Regions from separate parts of the Ensifer sp. ENS02 genome, predicted to be linked through region 4. Evidence: predicted binding sites of a transcription regulator. Region 4 holds the regulator's gene; each other region holds the start of a gene.
What was found. Region 4 encodes LexA, which represses DNA repair genes until DNA is damaged. Its sites were predicted from a motif close to TGTTCNNNNTGTGTTCNG; they were not measured.
Positions count from the first base shown of each region.

Region 1: the regulator LexA is predicted to act here: its motif matches at 2,353-2,370, upstream of IB262_RS10200 (ATP-dependent helicase).
Region 2: the regulator LexA is predicted to act here: its motif matches at 2,334-2,351, upstream of parE (DNA topoisomerase IV subunit B).
Region 3: the regulator LexA is predicted to act here: its motif matches at 2,351-2,368, upstream of IB262_RS09080 (DNA recombination protein RmuC).

Region 1 covers NZ_JACVAO010000004.1:121,546-126,113, forward strand. The annotation lists gene cysG (siroheme synthase CysG) at 1-1,366, shown strand, start outside; gene IB262_RS10190 (hypothetical protein) at 1,360-1,674, shown strand; gene IB262_RS10195 (hypothetical protein) at 1,881-2,060, opposite strand; gene IB262_RS10200 (ATP-dependent helicase) at 2,436-4,505, shown strand.
Region 2 covers NZ_JACVAO010000009.1:80,877-85,444, forward strand. The annotation lists gene IB262_RS19985 (GNAT family N-acetyltransferase) at 1-54, shown strand, start outside; gene parE (DNA topoisomerase IV subunit B) at 154-2,214, opposite strand; gene IB262_RS19995 (alpha/beta fold hydrolase) at 2,427-3,347, shown strand; gene IB262_RS20000 (UbiA family prenyltransferase) at 3,578-4,568, shown strand, end outside.
Region 3 covers NZ_JACVAO010000003.1:361,371-365,938, reverse strand. The annotation lists gene truA (tRNA pseudouridine(38-40) synthase TruA) at 1-626, opposite strand, end outside; gene fmt (methionyl-tRNA formyltransferase) at 626-1,561, opposite strand; gene def (peptide deformylase) at 1,725-2,249, opposite strand; gene IB262_RS09080 (DNA recombination protein RmuC) at 2,401-3,594, shown strand; gene IB262_RS09075 (ribokinase) at 3,647-4,546, shown strand.
Region 4 covers NZ_JACVAO010000009.1:319,899-324,466, reverse strand. The annotation lists gene IB262_RS21170 (hypothetical protein) at 1-302, opposite strand, end outside; gene IB262_RS21165 (hypothetical protein) at 430-1,047, opposite strand; gene IB262_RS21160 (hypothetical protein) at 1,386-1,682, shown strand; gene lexA (transcriptional repressor LexA) at 1,919-2,641, shown strand; gene IB262_RS21150 (hypothetical protein) at 2,730-3,062, opposite strand; tRNA gene IB262_RS21145 (tRNA-Cys) at 3,272-3,345, opposite strand; gene IB262_RS21140 (thermonuclease family protein) at 3,498-4,232, opposite strand; gene IB262_RS21135 (hypothetical protein) at 4,454-4,568, opposite strand, start outside.

The sequences.
Region 1 (4,568 bases), on a different contig from region 4:
TGCAACGGACGGAGCGATGTGGAAGGTCGAGCTTCTGGCCGCCTGCGGCGCCCGCGTCGACCTTTACGCTGAAGGGAACGACGAGGCGCTCGCGGCATTTGCCGGCCGTACCCCGCAACACCCCACCGCCAGCGTCACGCTAAACCGCCGGCACTGGGCGCCCGCCGATCTTGACGGTGCCGCGCTCGCCGTCGGCGATTGCGAGGACCAGGCGGAGGCGCGGGCATTCTTCGCCGCCGCCCGCGCGGCGGGCGTTCCGGTCAACGTCATCGACCAGCCGGACTTCTGCGAGTTCCAGTTCGGCTCGATCGTCAACCGCTCGCCCGTCATCGTTGCAATCTCGACCGATGGCGCCGCCCCGATCCTCGCCCAGACGATCCGCCGCAAGATCGAGACGCTGCTGCCGAAAAGCCTGAAGGCCTGGGCAGCGCTGGCCCAGTCTCTTCGTGGAGCGGTGAACCGCCGGATCGAACCCGGTCCCCGGCGCCGCCTCTTCTGGGAACGTTTTGCCGATCGCGTCTTTTCGACCATGGATACGCCGGAGGAGGGCGTAGGCGGGGTGCTTTTTGCTGATGCCGAAAGGCTCGCGGGAGCCCCCGCCATCGGTCACGTGACTTTGGTCGGCGCGGGACCGGGCGATGCCGAACTCCTGACGCTGAAGGCCGTGCGCGCGCTGCAAGCGGCCGATGTCATCCTTTTCGACGACCTCGTTTCTTCAGACGTGCTCGAACTCGCCCGGCGGGAGGCAAAGCGCATGCTCGTCGGAAAGCGCGGCGGCCGCGAAAGCTGCCGGCAGGAAGACATCAACGCCATGATGGTCAAGCTCGCCAAGGCTGGGAAACGCGTGGTGCGGCTGAAATCCGGCGACCCCATGGTTTTCGGCCGGGCCGGCGAGGAAATCGCCCATCTCGACCGCGAGAACATTTCCGTCGACGTTATCCCCGGCATCACTGCCGCAAGCGCCATGGCCTCCCGTCTCGGTCTGTCGCTGACCCATCGCGACTATGCCCAGTCGCTTCGGCTGGTGACCGGTCATTCCCGCCACGGCGGCCTGCCCGATGATGTCGACTGGGGAGGCATTGCCGATCCGCGCAGCACGGCGGTCTTTTACATGGGTGGCCGAACGGCGGGGCTGATTGCCGAAAAGCTTATCGGCGAAGGCCGTTCACCTGAAACACCGGCCGTGATCATGAGCGATGTCAGCCGTCCGACGGAACGCAGCTGGCGCGGCGCGCTCGCGACAATCCCCTTGGGCATAGCGGAGATCGGCTACGACAACCCGGTCCTCATCGCTGTCGGCGACGTGTTTTCGGCCCGAGACAAGCAGGCCGGATCGATCGAGTCCACTCTCGCAGGAGCATGCTGATGGGCATCTCCCTGGTGTTCATCGTTCTCGCCATCGGCCTCAGCTGGCCGCGTTTCAGGCTCATCTTCCTGGCTCAATCGAACGCTGCGCTGGCCGCAGCGCCCCTCACCATGGTTGCGAGTGCCGTGAACCTCTGCGCCATCGGCCTCGCTGTTGCAGAACACGGTCTGCTTTTCGGCGGATTGCTCATCGCCGGCGGTATGTTCTTCGCGAAAATAATGCAAGCCGTGCCTTCAACGCCGGGCATCTTGGCTTCAGCCCTGTGCCTTGCCGCCTACATCGAAATGACGATGACGGTCGTGGCGTGACGAGCTCAATGCTGCCCCTGAACAGACACCAGCGTCTGCTGACGCGCCAAGGGATATTCGAAGGCGTCGCCTCGTATCGACGTCCCGAATATCCCAAGGTCGCCACCGTAGGCTGGTTCTAAGCGCGCAGGCAGATCACGGCCATCTCCCAATTGAGGAATGAATGCCTGTACCGAACAAGTAAAGCCGCTGCCCCGCGGCCGACATCAGTCGACTGCCGTTTCCGATCCATCGCCGCTTTCGTCGAGTACGACCGTCTCGCCGAGCGGGGTCGCTGCAATTGACCTGATCTCTTGGGCGAGCGACGCCAGCTTGCGCGCAATCTCCTGCAATTCGGCGGTCGAGCCGGTGGCCTCGCAGGTATTTTCAACGCTCCGTTCGTCCATGTGCTCTTCCTCTTTCGAGTGGACGCAGGAGCGGAGCATATTTCTAATCTACTATATAAGGCCACAAGCCGTCGCGCGTTCTTCGTGCGGCGCACAGCCATAGGTATAGGCCGATCGATAAGCCGGCGATCACCCGCGACAGATCTCGATCCACGGCCGATTGGCCTTACCTGCAGCAATCAAGCCTATCGGCGATCTCGCAGGTCATCAAAACCTTGGAAGAGTGACATTCCGACGTTGCAGGAGCGAAAACTCGGCGACGTCAGGGTTTTCATCTGGATGCTAAATTGCTAGTTCTTTCTTTGTTCCTGCCCGACTCTTGGATGCAAATCGATGCGGGCAGTGACTGAGTGCGACGAAAACGAACGGGAACGCATGAGCGCCGCCTATCTCGAAAAACTCAATGACCGCCAGCGTGAGGCGGTCGAGCACGGTATCGGCTTGCCGGAAGGACAGGTCGGCGGCCCGCTTCTCATCATCGCCGGTGCCGGCTCCGGCAAGACGAATACGCTCGCCCACCGCGTCGCGCATCTCATCGTCAACGGTGCCGATCCGCGCCGCATTCTGCTGATGACCTTTTCTCGACGCGCAGCAGCCGAGATGACCCGCCGGGTCGCGCGCATCTGCCGCCAGGTCCTTGGCGACAACGCTGCAGTCATGACGGACGCGCTCTCCTGGGCCGGCACCTTCCATGGCATCGGCGCCCGGATCCTGCGCATCTACGCCGAACAAATCGGTCTCGGCCCGGATTTTACGATCCACGACCGGGAGGACAGCGCCGATTTGATGAACCTCGTGCGCCACGAGCTCGGCTTCTCGAAGACGGAAAGCCGCTTCCCGACAAAGGGAACGTGCCTTTCGATCTATTCGCGCGTCGTGAACTCTGAAAGCTCGATTGGCGACGTATTGAAGTCGGCCTATCCCTGGGTCACCGGCTGGGACGAACAGCTCAAGGCGCTGTTTGCGGCTTACGTCGATGCCAAACAGGCGCAGAACGTGCTCGATTATGACGATCTCCTGCTCTACTGGGCGCAGATGGTTTCCGATCCGGAGCTTGCCGAAGATATCGGCGGACGCTTCGATCATGTTCTTGTCGACGAGTATCAGGACACCAACAGGCTGCAGGCGTCGATCCTGATGTCGCTCAGACCGGGCGGCCACGGATTGACGGTCGTTGGCGACGACGCCCAGTCGATCTATTCTTTCAGGGCTGCGACGGTTCGCAATATTCTCGATTTCCCGAACGCCTTTTCGCCCGAGCCTGCCGACGTCATCACCCTCGACCGGAACTACCGCTCGACGCAGCCGATCCTCGCCGCTGCGAACGGCGTGATCGGCCTGGCGCGGGAGCGATTTACCAAGAACCTCTGGACGGACAGGCAATCGGAGCAGCGCCCGTTGCTCGTCGCCGTCAAGGACGAAGCGGATCAGGCCGCCTACATCGTGGAGCAGGTTCTCGCTGGCCGCGAGATCGGTATCGCCTTGAAGCAGCAGGCGGTGCTTTTTCGCTCGTCCAATCACAGCGGAACGCTCGAAGTCGAACTCACCCGCCGCAACATTCCGTTCGTGAAATTCGGTGGCCTGAAGTTTCTCGACAGCGCCCATGTGAAGGACCTGCTCGCAGTCCTGCGCTTCGCGCAGAACCCGCGTGATCGCGTCGCAGGTTTCCGGTTGCTGCAGATGCTGCCCGGTATTGGCCCACAGACCGCTGGAAAGATCCTCGATGCGATCGCCGCCGATCCGGAACCACTCGCGGCTCTTGCTGAGATCCCGCCTCCCGCCAAGACCGGCGAGAACTGGACCGGCTTCGTCGACCTGGTGTCCGGTCTGCGACGGGCCGAGCCTGGATGGCCGCAGGAGATTGGCGCTGCGCGCGCCTGGTATGAGCCCCATCTTGACCGGATCCATGAAGACGCCGACACGCGCAAGGCCGACCTGCTGCAGCTCGAGCAGATTGCCGGCGGCTACCAGAACCGCGAACGTTTCCTGACCGAGCTGACCCTTGACCCGCCCGATGCCACGAGCGACCAGGCGGGCGTGCCGCTGCTCGACGAGGACTATCTGATCCTGTCGACCATCCATTCGGCGAAGGGCCAGGAATGGCGCTCGGTCTTCATGCTCAACGTCGTCGACGGCTGCATTCCGTCCGATCTCGGCGTGGGTACAACTGCCGAACTCGAAGAGGAGCGGCGGCTGCTCTATGTCGGCATGACACGGGCACGCGATCATCTCTCCCTGGTGACGCCGCAGCGCTTCTTCACCCACGGCCAGAACGCCCAGGGCGACCGGCATGTCTACGCCTCGCGAACCCGCTTCATCCCGGCGACATTGCTTCAGTTTTTCGAGACGACGAGCTGGCCGAAGATCTCGGCAAGCGCCAGCGAGCGAAGCGCCAAGCAGATCCGCATCGACGTCGGCGCCCGCATGCGCTCCATGTGGAAGTGAGCGAAGGCGGTGGCGAGCTCGCGAATTGTGCGCTCGTGTCTGCAGACAGACCAAGCGAGGAGC
Region 2 (4,568 bases), 240 kb from region 4:
TATCAGCCGGATCCGCTGAGCCTCTTCATGGAGAAGCCCGTTCACGTTGCGTAAGCTCGAGCAGCCTTCAAACCCTGAATACAGAAACGGCGGCCTGTGAGCCGCCGTTTCTGTATGGATTATTGTGATCCTGCTTGCCGGCAGAAAGCCGGCTCAGATGTCCAGGTTGTCCGCAAAGACAGCGCGCTCCTGGATGAAGCGGAAGCGGGCATCCGCCTTCGTGCCCATCAGGTTGTCGACCGCTTCGCGCGTGCCCTCGAAATCGACATCGTCGATCTCGACCTTGAGCAGCGTGCGGAATTTCGGATCCATCGTCGTTTCCTTGAGCTGCGCCGGCAGCATCTCGCCGAGACCTTTGAAGCGGCCGATCTCGACCTTGCCGCGACCGGCAAACTCGGTGCGCATCAGCTCCTCGCGGTGCGCGTCATCCCGTGCATAGAGCGTCCTTGCGCCCTGGCTGATGCGATAGAGCGGCGGCACGGCGAGATAGAGGTGACCGCCGCGGATCAGTTCGGGCATCTCCTGGTAGAAGAAGGTGATCAGCAGCGAGGCGATATGCGCGCCGTCGACGTCGGCGTCGGTCATGACGACGATGCGCTCGTAGCGCAGATCCTCTTCCCGGTACTTGCTGCGGGTGCCGCAGCCAAGCGCCTGGATGAGGTCGGCAATCTGCTGGTTGGCGCCGAGCTTTTCGCGACCGGCGCTCGCCACGTTGAGGATCTTGCCGCGCAAGGGCAGGATCGCCTGGTTGGCGCGGTTGCGCGCCTGCTTCGCCGAGCCGCCTGCTGAGTCCCCTTCGACGATGAAGAGTTCGGCGCCTTCAGCGGTGTTCTGCGAGCAGTCGGCAAGCTTGCCGGGCAGGCGCAGCTTGCGCACGGCCGTCTTGCGGTTGACTTCCTTTTCCTTGCGCCGGCGCACGCGCTCCTCGGCGCGCTCGACCACCCAGTCGAGCAGCTTGTCGGCCTCGGCCGGATTGTCGGTAAGGTAATGGTCGAAGGGATCGCGCAGCGCATTTTCGACGATGCGTTGTGCTTCGACTGTCGCTAGCTTGTCCTTGGTCTGGCCGACGAATTCCGGTTCGCGGATGAACACGGACAGCATTCCGGCGGCCGAGATCATCACGTCATCGGTGGTGATGAGCGCTGCACGCTTGTTCTGCTTCAGCTCGGCATAGTTCTTCAGTCCCTTGGTCAGCGCGATGCGGAAGCCCGCCTCGTGTGTACCACCCTCAGGCGTCGGAATGGTGTTGCAGTAGGAATGAACCTGCTGGTCGCCGCCATACCAGGTGACCGCCCATTCGAGCGAACCGTGACCGTTGGCCTTCTCCGATTTGCCGGCGAAGATCTCGCGGGTAACGGTGAATTCCTTGCCGAGCGTCGCCGCCAGGTAGTCCTTCAGGCCGCCCGGGAAGTGGAAGACGGCCTTGTCCGGGATCTCCGAACCTTCCTGCAGCAATGACGGATCGCAGGACCAGCGGATCTCGACGCCACCGAAGAGATAGGCTTTCGAGCGCGCCATGCGGAAAAGCCGGCCGGGCTCGAAATGCGCATGCGGTCCGAAAATATCCGGGTCCGGATGGAAGCGGACGCGCGTGCCGCGGCGATTGTGCACGTCGCCGAGTTCCTCGAGCCCGCCCTGCGGAATGCCGCGGGAGAAGCGCTGGCGATAGAGCTTGCGATTGCGGGCGACCTCGACTTCGAGCGCGTCGGAGAGCGCGTTGACGACGGAAACGCCGACGCCGTGCAGGCCGCCCGAGGTCTCGTAGGCCTTGCCATCGAACTTGCCGCCGGCATGGAGCACCGTCATGACGACTTCGAGCGTCGACTTGCCGGGGAATTTCGGATGGTTTTCGACCGGGATGCCGCGGCCGTTGTCGGTGACTGTCAGGAACCCGTCCGCGTCGAGATGGACCTCGATGAAGTTCGCATGGCCGGCGACCGCTTCGTCCATCGAGTTGTCGATGACTTCGGCAAAGAGATGGTGCAGCGCCTTCTCGTCGGTGCCGCCGATATACATGCCCGGGCGACGACGGACCGGCTCAAGGCCCTCGAGCACCTCGATCGCCGACGCATCGTAATCGCTGCCATCGCTGCCTTTCGGGGCAGGGCGCGGCTCTTCGCGCGCGATGGGGGCTGCAGCCACGGCCGGCTTGGCGCTCGGCTGTACGGCCTTCGGTTGCTCGGGCATTGAGAAGAGGTCGCTGTTGTCGTCCATGGGGCCGTTCGGATCGTTCCTGTCGTTCGGGAATGCCAGAGGCCATAGCAAGCCCCAGGCTCTGCCGCCATCCCCCGGCGGTCGAATCACCTGAATTCTGCCAGACTCTCACAGGATACGCGAACAAAAGGAGAATTTCTGGCGCCGGCCGCCGATGATTTTTCGCACGAACGGCCGTGTTTCGGGCCAAGTGTTGCTTTGCGGTGCGGCCAATGGCAAGGCTTGCGGCGAAAGAGGGAGCCCGTCATTTGGCCGTGTCCACAGTTGTTTTTCCGTTTCGTGCCTGCCTGTTCGCCCTGGCCTTGGCAATTGCCGCCTCGCCGGCAGAGGCGCAGACGCTCAAGCCCTACAAGGACGATCTGTTCTCCTATGCCAAGGTGCTCGACCAGGAGGATGGTGGTGACGACCTGACGGTCGACTACCAGGAACTGCGGGATATCAACGAACGCGACGAAATCCCGGAACGCCGGGTGAAGCGCGCCTATGTGTCGCTTGGCGTGAAGAACGAGCAGGTCAATGAAACGCTCGATATTGGTGGCCGCGCGCTCGACGTGACCCGTGTCGGCCCCGATCGCAGCGCCGGCTTCTCGGTCATCTTCATCCATGGCCGCGGCGGCGACCGTCGGCTCGGTGCCAACGACTTTTCCTTCGGTGGAAACTTCAACCGGCTGAAGAACCTCGCCGCCGCAAATGGCGGCGTCTATTACGCCCCGAGCGTCCGGTCCTTCGATACGGCAGGTGCCGCCGATATCGCGGGCCTGGTTCGATACGCGTCCGAACGTTCCGGAGGCCGTCCGGTCGTGCTCGCCTGCGCCTCGATGGGAAGCTTCATCTGCTGGGGTGTCGCGCGCGACGCCTCCGCCGTCGCAGCACTCTCCGGCATGATGGTCATGGGCGGCGTCAGTGATCCGGACTTCACGAAAAGTGCCGCCTACAAGGCGAAGCTGCCGATGTTCTTCAGCCATGGCAGCCGTGACAGCGTCTATCCCGCGGAAGGCCAGAAGGCGCTCTATCGCTCTCTCAAGGCCAAGGGCTATCCGACGCGCTTCGTGCTTTTCGAAACCGGCTCGCACGGAACGCCGGTGCGCATGACCGACTGGCGCGATGCGCTGAACTGGATCGGCAACCGCTAATGCATGTCGCGCAAAAGTGTGCAGCGGTTTTGCGGCAGCGACATGCATCAAAACAAGAGCCTAAGGCCTGGTGCGTGAAGCTTCGTTCACGCGACAGGCGATAGGCGTCACCTTGCTGCTGCGGATTTGTTAACCAGCCCGCCAATTTGCGAGCGAAACAAAGGCCTGCGTTTCCACTCTGGAAAGTTGAAGTCCTGATGATACCGGCAACTATGGCTGGGATGGACTTCATGGACGCGCGCACCGAGACACGGCACATTCCGCTGTGTGTGGATCTTGACGGCACTTTGCTGGCCGCCGACACCCTGTGGGAAGGGGCGGCGATCATCCTGCTGCGCAATCCGCTGATGCTGTTTCCGATGCTGGGCTGGCTGGCAAAAGGTAAGGCACGCCTGAAGCACGAAGTGGCCCTTAGATCCGGCCGCCGTGCGGAAGACTGGCCTTATCGGCAGGCCGTCATCGACCGGCTCATGGAGGAAAAGAAGAGCGGGCGAGAACTCGTGCTCGTGACCGGCGCAGCACCGTCCGTTGCAAACGACATTGCCGCCCATGTCGGCATGTTCTCCTCGGTCATGCATTCGACCGACGCGCTCAACCTGACGAGCAGCAACAAGCGCCGGGCGCTGGTAGAGCGGTACGGCGACGGCGCCTTCGACTACATGGGCAACAGCCGTGACGATATCGCCGTCTTTGAGGTGGCACGCCGCGCGATCGTGGTCTCGCCCGATGCGGCCGCGGAAAGATGGCGTCGCAACCATGATGCCGAACGGCTCGATACCGGCAAGGTCAGCGCGCTTGCGCCGCTGAAGTCGATCCGCGTGCATCAATGGGCGAAGAACGTGCTCATCGGCGTGCCGATGATCCTCAACCACGAGGTGCTGCACTTCGATGCGATCGTCAGCGTCATCATCGCCTTCTTTGCCTTCAGCTTCCTCGCATCCGCCGTCTACGTCATCAACGATCTTTCGGACCTTGCCAACGATCGCCGCCATGCGAAGAAACGTTACCGGCCGCTCGCGAGCGGCCAGATGTCCGTGCCGACAGCGCTGGTGCTTGCAGGCTGCCTCATCATCGCGTCCGTGGCGCTGACCCTTCTGTTGCCCTGGAAGTTTGCCGGGGTGCTCGCCTTCTACGCCTGCGCGACGACGGCCTATACCTTCGTGCTGAAGCGCAAGCTGCTCGTCGACGTGTTCACGCTCGCCGGCCTCTACACCACACGCA
Region 3 (4,568 bases), on a different contig from region 4:
ACCAGCTTCAGCGAGCCGGCGAAGGAGCGGATCTGGTTGTGCAGGAAGCTCTGCGCCGTTGCGCGGATCTCGATGACGCCGGCGACAAGCGCGACGTCCAGCCGATCGAGCGTGCGCACCGGGCTCGCCGCCTGGCAATGGGCGGAGCGGAAGGTGGTGAAGTCATGATGGCCGACGAGGCGCTGGGCGCCTGCATGCATGGCTTCATGGTCGAGCGGCTTCGGCACCCACCAGGCGCGCCGGGCTTCAAGCGCCAGCGGCGCGGGCCGCGAGATAATGCGGTAGAGATAGTGGCGGCGCAGCGCCGAGAAGCGCGCGTCGAATTCCTCGGACACTTCCTCGGCCTCGAGGATCGCCACCCGCTCGCCCGCAAGCCCCAGATGGGCATTTAGCGCGTTGCGCAGCGTGTAGGGCTTCCACGGACGCGTGAGATCCGCATGCATCACCTGGCCACTGGCGTGCACACCGGAATCGGTGCGGCCGGCGCCGCGGATCGACACGGTCTCTCCGGTCAGCGACAGGATCGCCTTTTCGATCGCCCCTTGCACGGACTCGCCGTTGTCCTGCCGCTGCCAGCCGACATAGTCCGAGCCGTCATATTCGACGGTCAGCTTGAACCGCGGCATCAGCCGACCCTCGTGCCGGGCACAACCGGCGTTCCGCGCAGGAAGTCGGCCGCACCCAACGCCTTGCCGCCGGCGCGCTGCAGGCGGGTGAGCCGAACGGCGCCCTCGGCGCAGGCAATCGTCAGATTATCGTCGAGCACCGTGCCGGCCTCGGCCTCGCCGGAAGCGGGCTCCGAGTTCAGAACCTTGATGCGCTCCGGCCTGCCGGCGATCTCAAGTTCGAACCAGGCGCCCGGAAATGGCGACAGGCCGCGGATATGGTCGTGGACCTCGCGGGCGGGACGGGCGAAATCGATGCGGGTTTCCGTTTTGCTGATCTTCTGGGCGTAGACGACGCCGTCCTCGGCCTGGACCGTCAGCGGCAGATCGTCGGCCTCGAGTTTTGCCATCGCTTCCCGCATCAGACTGGCGCCGACCTGCATCAGTCGGTCGTGTAGCTCGCCACCTGTCATCGTCTCGCCGATCTGGACCGTCTTGGTGAGGGCGACCGGGCCGGTATCGAGCCCCTTTTCCATCTTCATCACCATCATGCCGGTCTCATGATCGCCGGCCATGATCGCGCGCTGGATTGGGGCTGCACCGCGCCAGCGCGGCAGCAGCGAGGCGTGGCCGTTGTAGCAGCCGAGCTTGGTGCCGGTGAGGATGGCCTCAGGCAGAAGCAGGCCATAGGCGACGACGACGGCGACGTCGGCGTCGAAATCACGGAAGGTCTGGCGGTCCGCCTCGTCCTTGAAGTTGACTGGCGTCAGCACCGGAATGCCCAGAAGCTCGGCCGCCTGGTGCACCGGCGATTTCTGCAGATCGAGCCCGCGGCGGCCACCCGGCCGCGGTGGCTGGGTGTAGACGGCGACGATCTGATGACCGGCCTCGGCAAGTGCCGCCAGTGTCGGCACCGAAAATTCCGGTGTGCCCATGAAGATGATGCGAAGCGACAAGGCGGTAACTCCGTCCTTTCAGATCACTTCATGCGGGGAAACGGCGAAATGATCTCATTCTCTAAAAACAGGACAATTCCAGGAAAGCCGTTTCACGCTCTTCCTGGAATATTCAATGGGTTCCCGCCTTCAAAATTTCGCGTGATCTTCCGCGATCGAAGGCTCAGATCGCCTTTGCGCCGCGCGTCTTGGCAGCCTTGGTGAACTTGCGGATCACCATGTCGCGCTTGAGCTTGGAGATGTGGTCGATGAACAACACGCCGTTCAGGTGGTCGATCTCGTGCTGCAGGCAGGTGGCGAGCAGGCCTTCGGCCTCGATCGTCTGTTCCTTGCCGTCGCGGTCGAGGTGCTTGACGGTGATGACGGCGGGGCGCTCGACCTCGGCGTAGTAGTCCGGAATCGACAGGCAGCCTTCCTCGTAAACCGAATAGGTGTCGGACGAAGCGACGATCTCGGGGTTGATGAAGACAAGCGGCGTCTTCTCGTCGCCCTCTTTCGAAACGTCGAGCACCAGCATGCGCCTGGCGACGCCGACCTGGATCGCGGCAAGGCCGATGCCGGGGGCATCGTACATGGTTTCGAGCATGTCATCGGCCAGACGGCGGACGTCCGCGTCGACGGCTTCGATCGGCGTTGAAACCTGGCGAAGCACAGGATCGGGAAGGATGATAAGCGGCTTGATGGTCATGATGCTCCCATAGCCGATCTTTCCATCGACGCGCAAGGAAATTGCCTTGCCACCTGCGGCACCCGCTCGTCCCTCGTCGGGCGTTAACCGCCGCGCACATATGTTCTTGTTTTGATCTACACTTCGCGAGAGAATCTGTTAGGTTTGGCGCATGGAACCCGCGCCCCTTCCCTTCGCCCAACCGTTGTTTTTCATCGGCACCCTGCCGATTACCCTGGGCCATCTGGCGATTGCCGCCGGCCTTGTGCTGGCTGTTGCCGGCCTGATGGCGCTCTCGCGCCGGCGCAATCCCCGCGACGACGAGCGGCAGGAACAGATGGCAATGCTGCTGGCAGCACAGACGGAGATGCAAGGGCGGGTCGCGGCCATGGCCGAGGTGTTCGGCGCCCGGCAGGCGGAGCTCAACCAGACACTCAGCCAGCGCATCGACGGCATGACCCATCGCATCGGCGCCTCGATCAGCGAGCAGACCAAGGCGACACACGAGAACCTGCGCAGGCTGCAGGAGCGCCTCGCGGTCATCGACACGGCCCAGAACAACATCCAGTCTCTCGCCAAGGACATGGCCGGACTTCAGGCGATTCTATCGAACAAGCAGACGCGCGGCGCCTTCGGCCAGTCGCGCATGGAAGCGATTATCGCCGACGGGCTGCCGATGGGTGCCTTCGAATTCCAGGCGACGCTGTCGAACGGGGTGCGGCCCGACTGCACCATCCGCATGCCAAACGGCCAGCCGCCGCTGGTCATCGACGCCAAATTTCCGCTCGAAGCCTGGAACGCGATGCGGGATGCTCCGACCCCGGAGCGGCGCCAGCAGATCGCCCAACTCTTTCGCCGCGACATGGAAACGCACGTGCGCGACATCGCCGGCAAGTATCTGATCCCGGGCGAGACGCAGGACACCGCCTTCCTCTTCGTACCCTCGGAATCGATCTTTGCGGAGATCCACGAGCATTTCGAAGCGATCGTGCAAAAGGCGCATCGCCAGCGGATCGTCATCGTCTCGCCCTCCCTGCTGCTGTTGTCGATCCAGGTGATCCAGGCAATCCTCAAGGATGCGCGCATGCGCGAGCAGGCGCACCTGATCCAGGGCGAAGTCGCGCGGCTGATGGAGGATCTCGGCCGTCTCGACGAGCGCGTGCGCAAGCTGCAGGGCCATTTCGCCATGAGCCAGAAGGATGTCGAGGACATCCTCGTTTCCTCCAGCAAGCTCACCCGCCGCGGGGCCAAGATCGAGGCCCTAGAGCTGCAAGCGGAAGGCGGCACACGGGACGCGGACGAACCACGTGCCGCGGTCGACAATCGGGTCGGGCAATTGCGCCTGCGGGTGGTTGACGAGGACTGAGGCTGTCGGGCACTCTCCGGCCCAATTCGCAAAGCCGACAGGATAGTTTCACATGATTACTGTTTTTGGGTCCATCAACATGGATCTGATCGCCACCACCGCACGCCTTCCGAAGCCCGGCGAAACCGTCGCCGGCACCAGCTTCTCGACCGCCGCCGGCGGTAAGGGCGCAAACCAGGCGCTGGCCGCACGGCGTGCCGGCGCGACGGTGCAGATGGCAGGCGCGGTAGGAAAGGACAGCTTTGCTGACGGCGCGCTCGAGCTGTTGAAGGGTGCGGGCACCGACCTGTCGTTGACCAAGACGGTCAGCGAGCCGACCGGCACCGCCCATATCCTCGTCGGCGGTGACGGCGAAAATGTCATCGTCGTCGTCGCCAGCGCCAATGCGACGGTCGATGAAGCCGATGCGGTGAAGGCCGTCGACGGCATGAAGCCCAGCGATACCTTGATGCTGCAGCTCGAAATTCCGGCCGCTTCGGTCGAGAAGGCGCTCACCGCCGCCAAACAGAAGGGCGTGCGTTCGGTCATCAACATCGCGCCGCTGACACCGGACGCAGCCCGCCTCGGCCGCATGGCCGATATCGTCATTGCCAACGAAACCGAATTCGAGCTGCTGGCCGGCAAGAGCGGTATCGGGAGCACTGCGCGCGAAGAAGCGATGAAGGCGCTGCACGCGGAGACCGGCCAGACGGTCATCGTCACGCTTGGCGCCGAAGGCGTGGTGGCCGTACATGAGGGCGAGATCCAGCGCGCCAAGGGCCTGAAGATCGAGCCGGTCGATACCGTCGGCGCCGGCGACACCTTCTGCGGTTATCTCGCAGCCAGCCTCGATGCCGGCATCGCCTTCCCCGACGCTCTGCGCCGCGCAGCAGTCGCCGGCTCTCTCGCCTGCCTGAAGAGCGGCGCCCAGCCCTCGATCCCGCTCGCTGCGGACGTGGCGTCGCGTCTCTAAATCCTGCGCGAAAAAGCACGCA
Region 4 (4,568 bases):
GAGGCGCTCCAGGGATCGGTCTTGTCGAAGCGGAAGGTCAGGTCGTACTCTTTGCCGACCTCGAGCGACCTCCAGTCGTCGCTGGCGAAGCTCATATAGAGCGGCGACTCGGAGCCCTTGGGATAGAACCCAAGGCGCAAGGTGACCCCGCCGTCGAATACCGACGAGATGAAGCAGGAGCCCTCCATCGAGGTGTCGGATGCAACGGTCCAGCCGTCGACATCCTTCCACTTGATGATTTCGGACTCCTCAGCCGCGGCCGATCCCGCGGCGATCAGACAGCTTACCAATCCGACCAGCAATCTACGCATGCAAAACCCCCGTTTGCCCGCATTTTGATAGGTCCCCCCGTCACTGTCGAGGGTGCCTAGCCGATCCCAGGCAATATTTTAGGAATATTCACCTCTCTGCGGCAAGCGGACGCGCCCATCACATGGCGAAAGGATCTTTCGACGACTTGGTCTGGCCGCCGCCGGCAAAGGGATCGTTGTTCGGCGCATTGCCACCGGCGCCCGCAAAGGGATCGTTCGCCGCTCCCTGACCGCCATTCGGGATCAAGGCGCTCACCGCCTCCTGGCACTTGAACATCTCGCTTACCGCCTTCATCGAATCACGCAGGCTGAGGCTCGCGACGACGCGCCCCTCGAAGGCCAGCGCCAAGGTGTTTTTGCGAACGAATTCGGTAAAGAAGTCGGTGTTGGAAAAGTTGACGACAAGGGCCTTGGCTCCGGTCAGATCAACACCGAACGCAACGGCCGGCCACTGACGACCACGGTCGAGCTGCAAGGCAACATCGTATTCCCGCTGCGGCTCGATGGATTTCCATTCGGCATTGCCGATCGAAAGAAACGCCAGGTTCGTCGATCCCCGCGGATAAAAGCCGATACGAAGGATAGCGCCGGCGTCATAGCTCGTCGCCGCGTAACACGAGCCTCCCAGGGAAGGATCGGATCCCACCGTCCAGGCGTTGATCCGTTTCCAGATATTCGAACGCCCTTCTTCAGCAGACGCCGCTCCAGCCGTGAGCAACAGGCCGAGCACCACCAACGACAATCTATGCATGCAACCACCCCACTTTCCACGCAAAGTTATCTTTTTTTAGAGGCCTGTCGAGACGGTGAAGGCCCTTCCCCGCAGGGATTTTTGCGCGCCCCAGGCCCGATGCGAAAGCTGGCAGCTCCGATGCATTCTCCGCGCCGGTCCATAAAGAACGGCCGAGACGAGGTTGAGATGGAGCGGCTGGCGCAAATCAGCCACAGCCTGCGGGCAAAGAGCTGTTGAACAAGGCAGAGTGATCGCCATGCTTGCTGGACTTCGGAACGAAAGCGCGGTTCACATCGTTTACCACCCCGTAGTCCCACCCCTTCATCAAGTGGACGATCACCGTGCTTGCCGCCCTGCTTCTCGCTTCGATAGTCGCATCGCCCAATATGCCTGACGTCAAGCTCAGTGCCGCGACGGTGGATGAACTCCAGACCGATTTCGAACGGGCCGTGCCGTGCCATCAGATCGATGGACGCAATGTTTGGAAGGGCGCGCTCGCGTTCTACATCCAGTCCTTCGTTTATGACGGCGATACGCCCGTTGCGACCGATGCGGCCGACGCAGTGCTTCCGGAAGACAACAGCGCCGAAACGGTGAAGGAGTTCGAAGACGCCTGCTCGGCCTCGCAAGCGACTTAAGTCTCTCCGCGAAGAGAGCCGCGATTCGTTCGAATCACGCGCGCGACCGGCCTGCCCGGCGCTGTTTTGGGACGCAACCGTCGCCGAAAACCGCCCCGCTCCCGCAAAAGTGACCAATCGCCCCCCACAGAAGCAGCCAATTGCCTGAATTCACGGAATTTTAGGCACTTGCGGAACACATATGGAACAGATAGTGTCTGTTCTTGATTTGTTTCACGCCTCTGGAGCGACGTGCCATGCTGACCCGCAAGCAACAGGAATTGCTTCTGTTCATCCACGAACGCATGAAGGAGTCGGGCGTACCGCCGTCTTTCGATGAAATGAAGGATGCGCTCGACCTGGCGTCGAAGTCCGGCATTCACCGTTTGATCACGGCGCTCGAAGAACGCGGGTTCATTCGCCGGTTGCCGAACCGGGCGCGCGCGCTCGAAGTCATCAAGCTTCCGGAAGCCTACGCCGCCGGCCAGCAACAGCCGCGCAGAGGCTTCTCGCCGAGCGTGATCGAGGGCAGCCTCGGAAAGCCGCCGGCCGCCGCTCCTGCCACGCCGAAGCCGGCGCCGGTCGCCGAAAGCACGTCTGTTTCCGTCCCGGTGATGGGGCGCATCGCTGCCGGCGTGCCGATCTCGGCGATCCAGAACAACACTCATGACATTACCGTCCCGCTCGACATGATCGGCAGCGGCGAGCATTACGCCCTCGAAGTAAAGGGTGATTCGATGATCGAGGCCGGCATCTTCGACGGCGACACGGTGATCATCCGCAACGGCAACTCGGCCAATCCCGGCGACATCATCGTGGCGCTCGTGGACGACGAGGAAGCGACGCTGAAGCGCTTCCGTCGCAAGGGCGCGTCGATTGCGCTCGAAGCGGCCAACCCCGCCTACGAGACGCGCATTTTCGGACCGGATCGCGTGAAGATCCAGGGCAAGCTCGTCGGGCTGATCCGCCGCTACCATTGAATTCCAGGCAGAACGCCGAATCAAAAGAGCCTCGCCACTGAAAGTGGCGAGGCTCTTTCCATTTAAGGCGACCTGAAATCCAGATCGCTTATTCGTGGATCGTGTATTCGCCGAGTTCGCAGAGATCCTGCGTGTCCTCGGTCGTATCGAGGGCCGAGCCTTCCTCGAACTCGAATCGCATGTCGTATTTGCAGACGTCCCGCCCGTCGGCAATGGTGATCTCCATGCTCTCGCCGGGGTTCAGGACCTGCCGACCGAAAACATCGTCTTCCCATTCATTGACGCCGACCGGCGACGTATAGAAATTCGTCAGTACCGCGCCGGTGTTGTTCTTCAGCTGGAAAACCAGGTCGTCCGCGCGCGCCTCAATAGCGGTCGCAGCAAAACACGCCAACGCCGTCAGGATCAGTCTCTTTTTCATTGATGCCATTGCCTCCGTTCTTAATGTTGACGGACGCTACCGATGCGGTTGATCTCAGCGGAGTCATCGTTCCCCCTCTACCGAATTCACCGAAGCGATAAGATCCGACGGAGGCATAGGAGACGTGGCTTGCGCGGACGTGGGGTCGCGAATATTACCGCGCTGCCCTAAGGCAGAACGTCAAACCAAACTTAACGAGGTGAGATTTTTGGAGGCCTCGCCCGGAATTGAACCGGGGTACAAGGATTTGCAGTCCTCTGCGTCACCACTCCGCCACGAGGCCTCACAGCTCGGATAACCAAGCGTTGGCGCGGATTTAGAATGATTGCAGAAAAACCGCAAGAGGCATTTTCTGAAAAACGCGCCGTCGATTTGCAGGACGGATACTTTCCACAGAACGATCGACGATGTCCGCCGATCGTCTCCCAGCTGATCTCAGCACCAGGGCGTCGGGCGCCCTTCCCACGGCCGCACGAGCCCCTCGGAAACGAGTACACGTCCAAGAGATTGGTCACCGCGGGTGACCAGGCGCAGTTTCTCGCCGGCCTTGGCATCTGATCGCCCTCCCGCCGAGATCAGCCTGAAGTCGCCTGCATTCAGCAATTCGCGCAGGCGCTGCTTGGCGTAGAAGCCGCGCGAACGCTCCTTGTCGCAGCTTGCCTGGCGGATTCGCGGCGCATCGACATCGGCGACGTGGATCGTCTCGCCATGGAAGACGAAGGTCGCGCCATCGATCACGCAGTTGTCGTTGCGAATGCCGCAAAAATAGAACTGATCGGTACGGATGGATGCCGTCTTCACCTCTTCATTCGGCCGCACGAGAGGGGTTGGCGGCGTGACGCCGACATTCACCGACGGCACCGGGGCGGCCAGGGCAACCTTCGTCGCCGGGTTGGGCTTCGGATTCGGTTTGTGCCTATCCGCCTGCTGGGCAACGCGCTCCTGCGCTTCAGGAACCGCGCGCTGAGGCTTCGGCTTCGTTTCCGATCGCGATGCAAAGGCCATGACATCGGAAACCACCGGCCAGTGCCGCAACTCGGCGCGATGGTCGTAGACCATGACGCCGCCAAGGGTGAGCGCTGCGGCCAGATACCACGGCGCCATGCCGCCCTGTTTGCTGGTGCTTCGGCCCGAACTGCGGCGTCGACGTTTCGTAGTGGCTTTGGCCATCGGTTCCCATCCTGATTCGAGACCGCATTATGCGTTTGATGGGTTGCCGAAAAGTTTTCGAGGGCACCCCAACAGAGGGGAAGACCGCGAGGAACCGGTCATTCGCCTGCGCGGCCACGGCCCTTGTTGAGAGATTCGGAATTGGTACGTGACGGCCGCGAGGAACCGAAAACTGCCGACCGCCCTGCCTCGACAACAAGATCGTTAAATCGGCGTCCGGCTCAGGAGCCGTTCGAGGAGTTGGCCTTCCCGCGCCAGCGCGCCCACCAGACGGCCAGACGACGACGGCGGCGGCGAACCGAGGGAATGTCGTGGGAAAGCACGATCAGGCCCAAC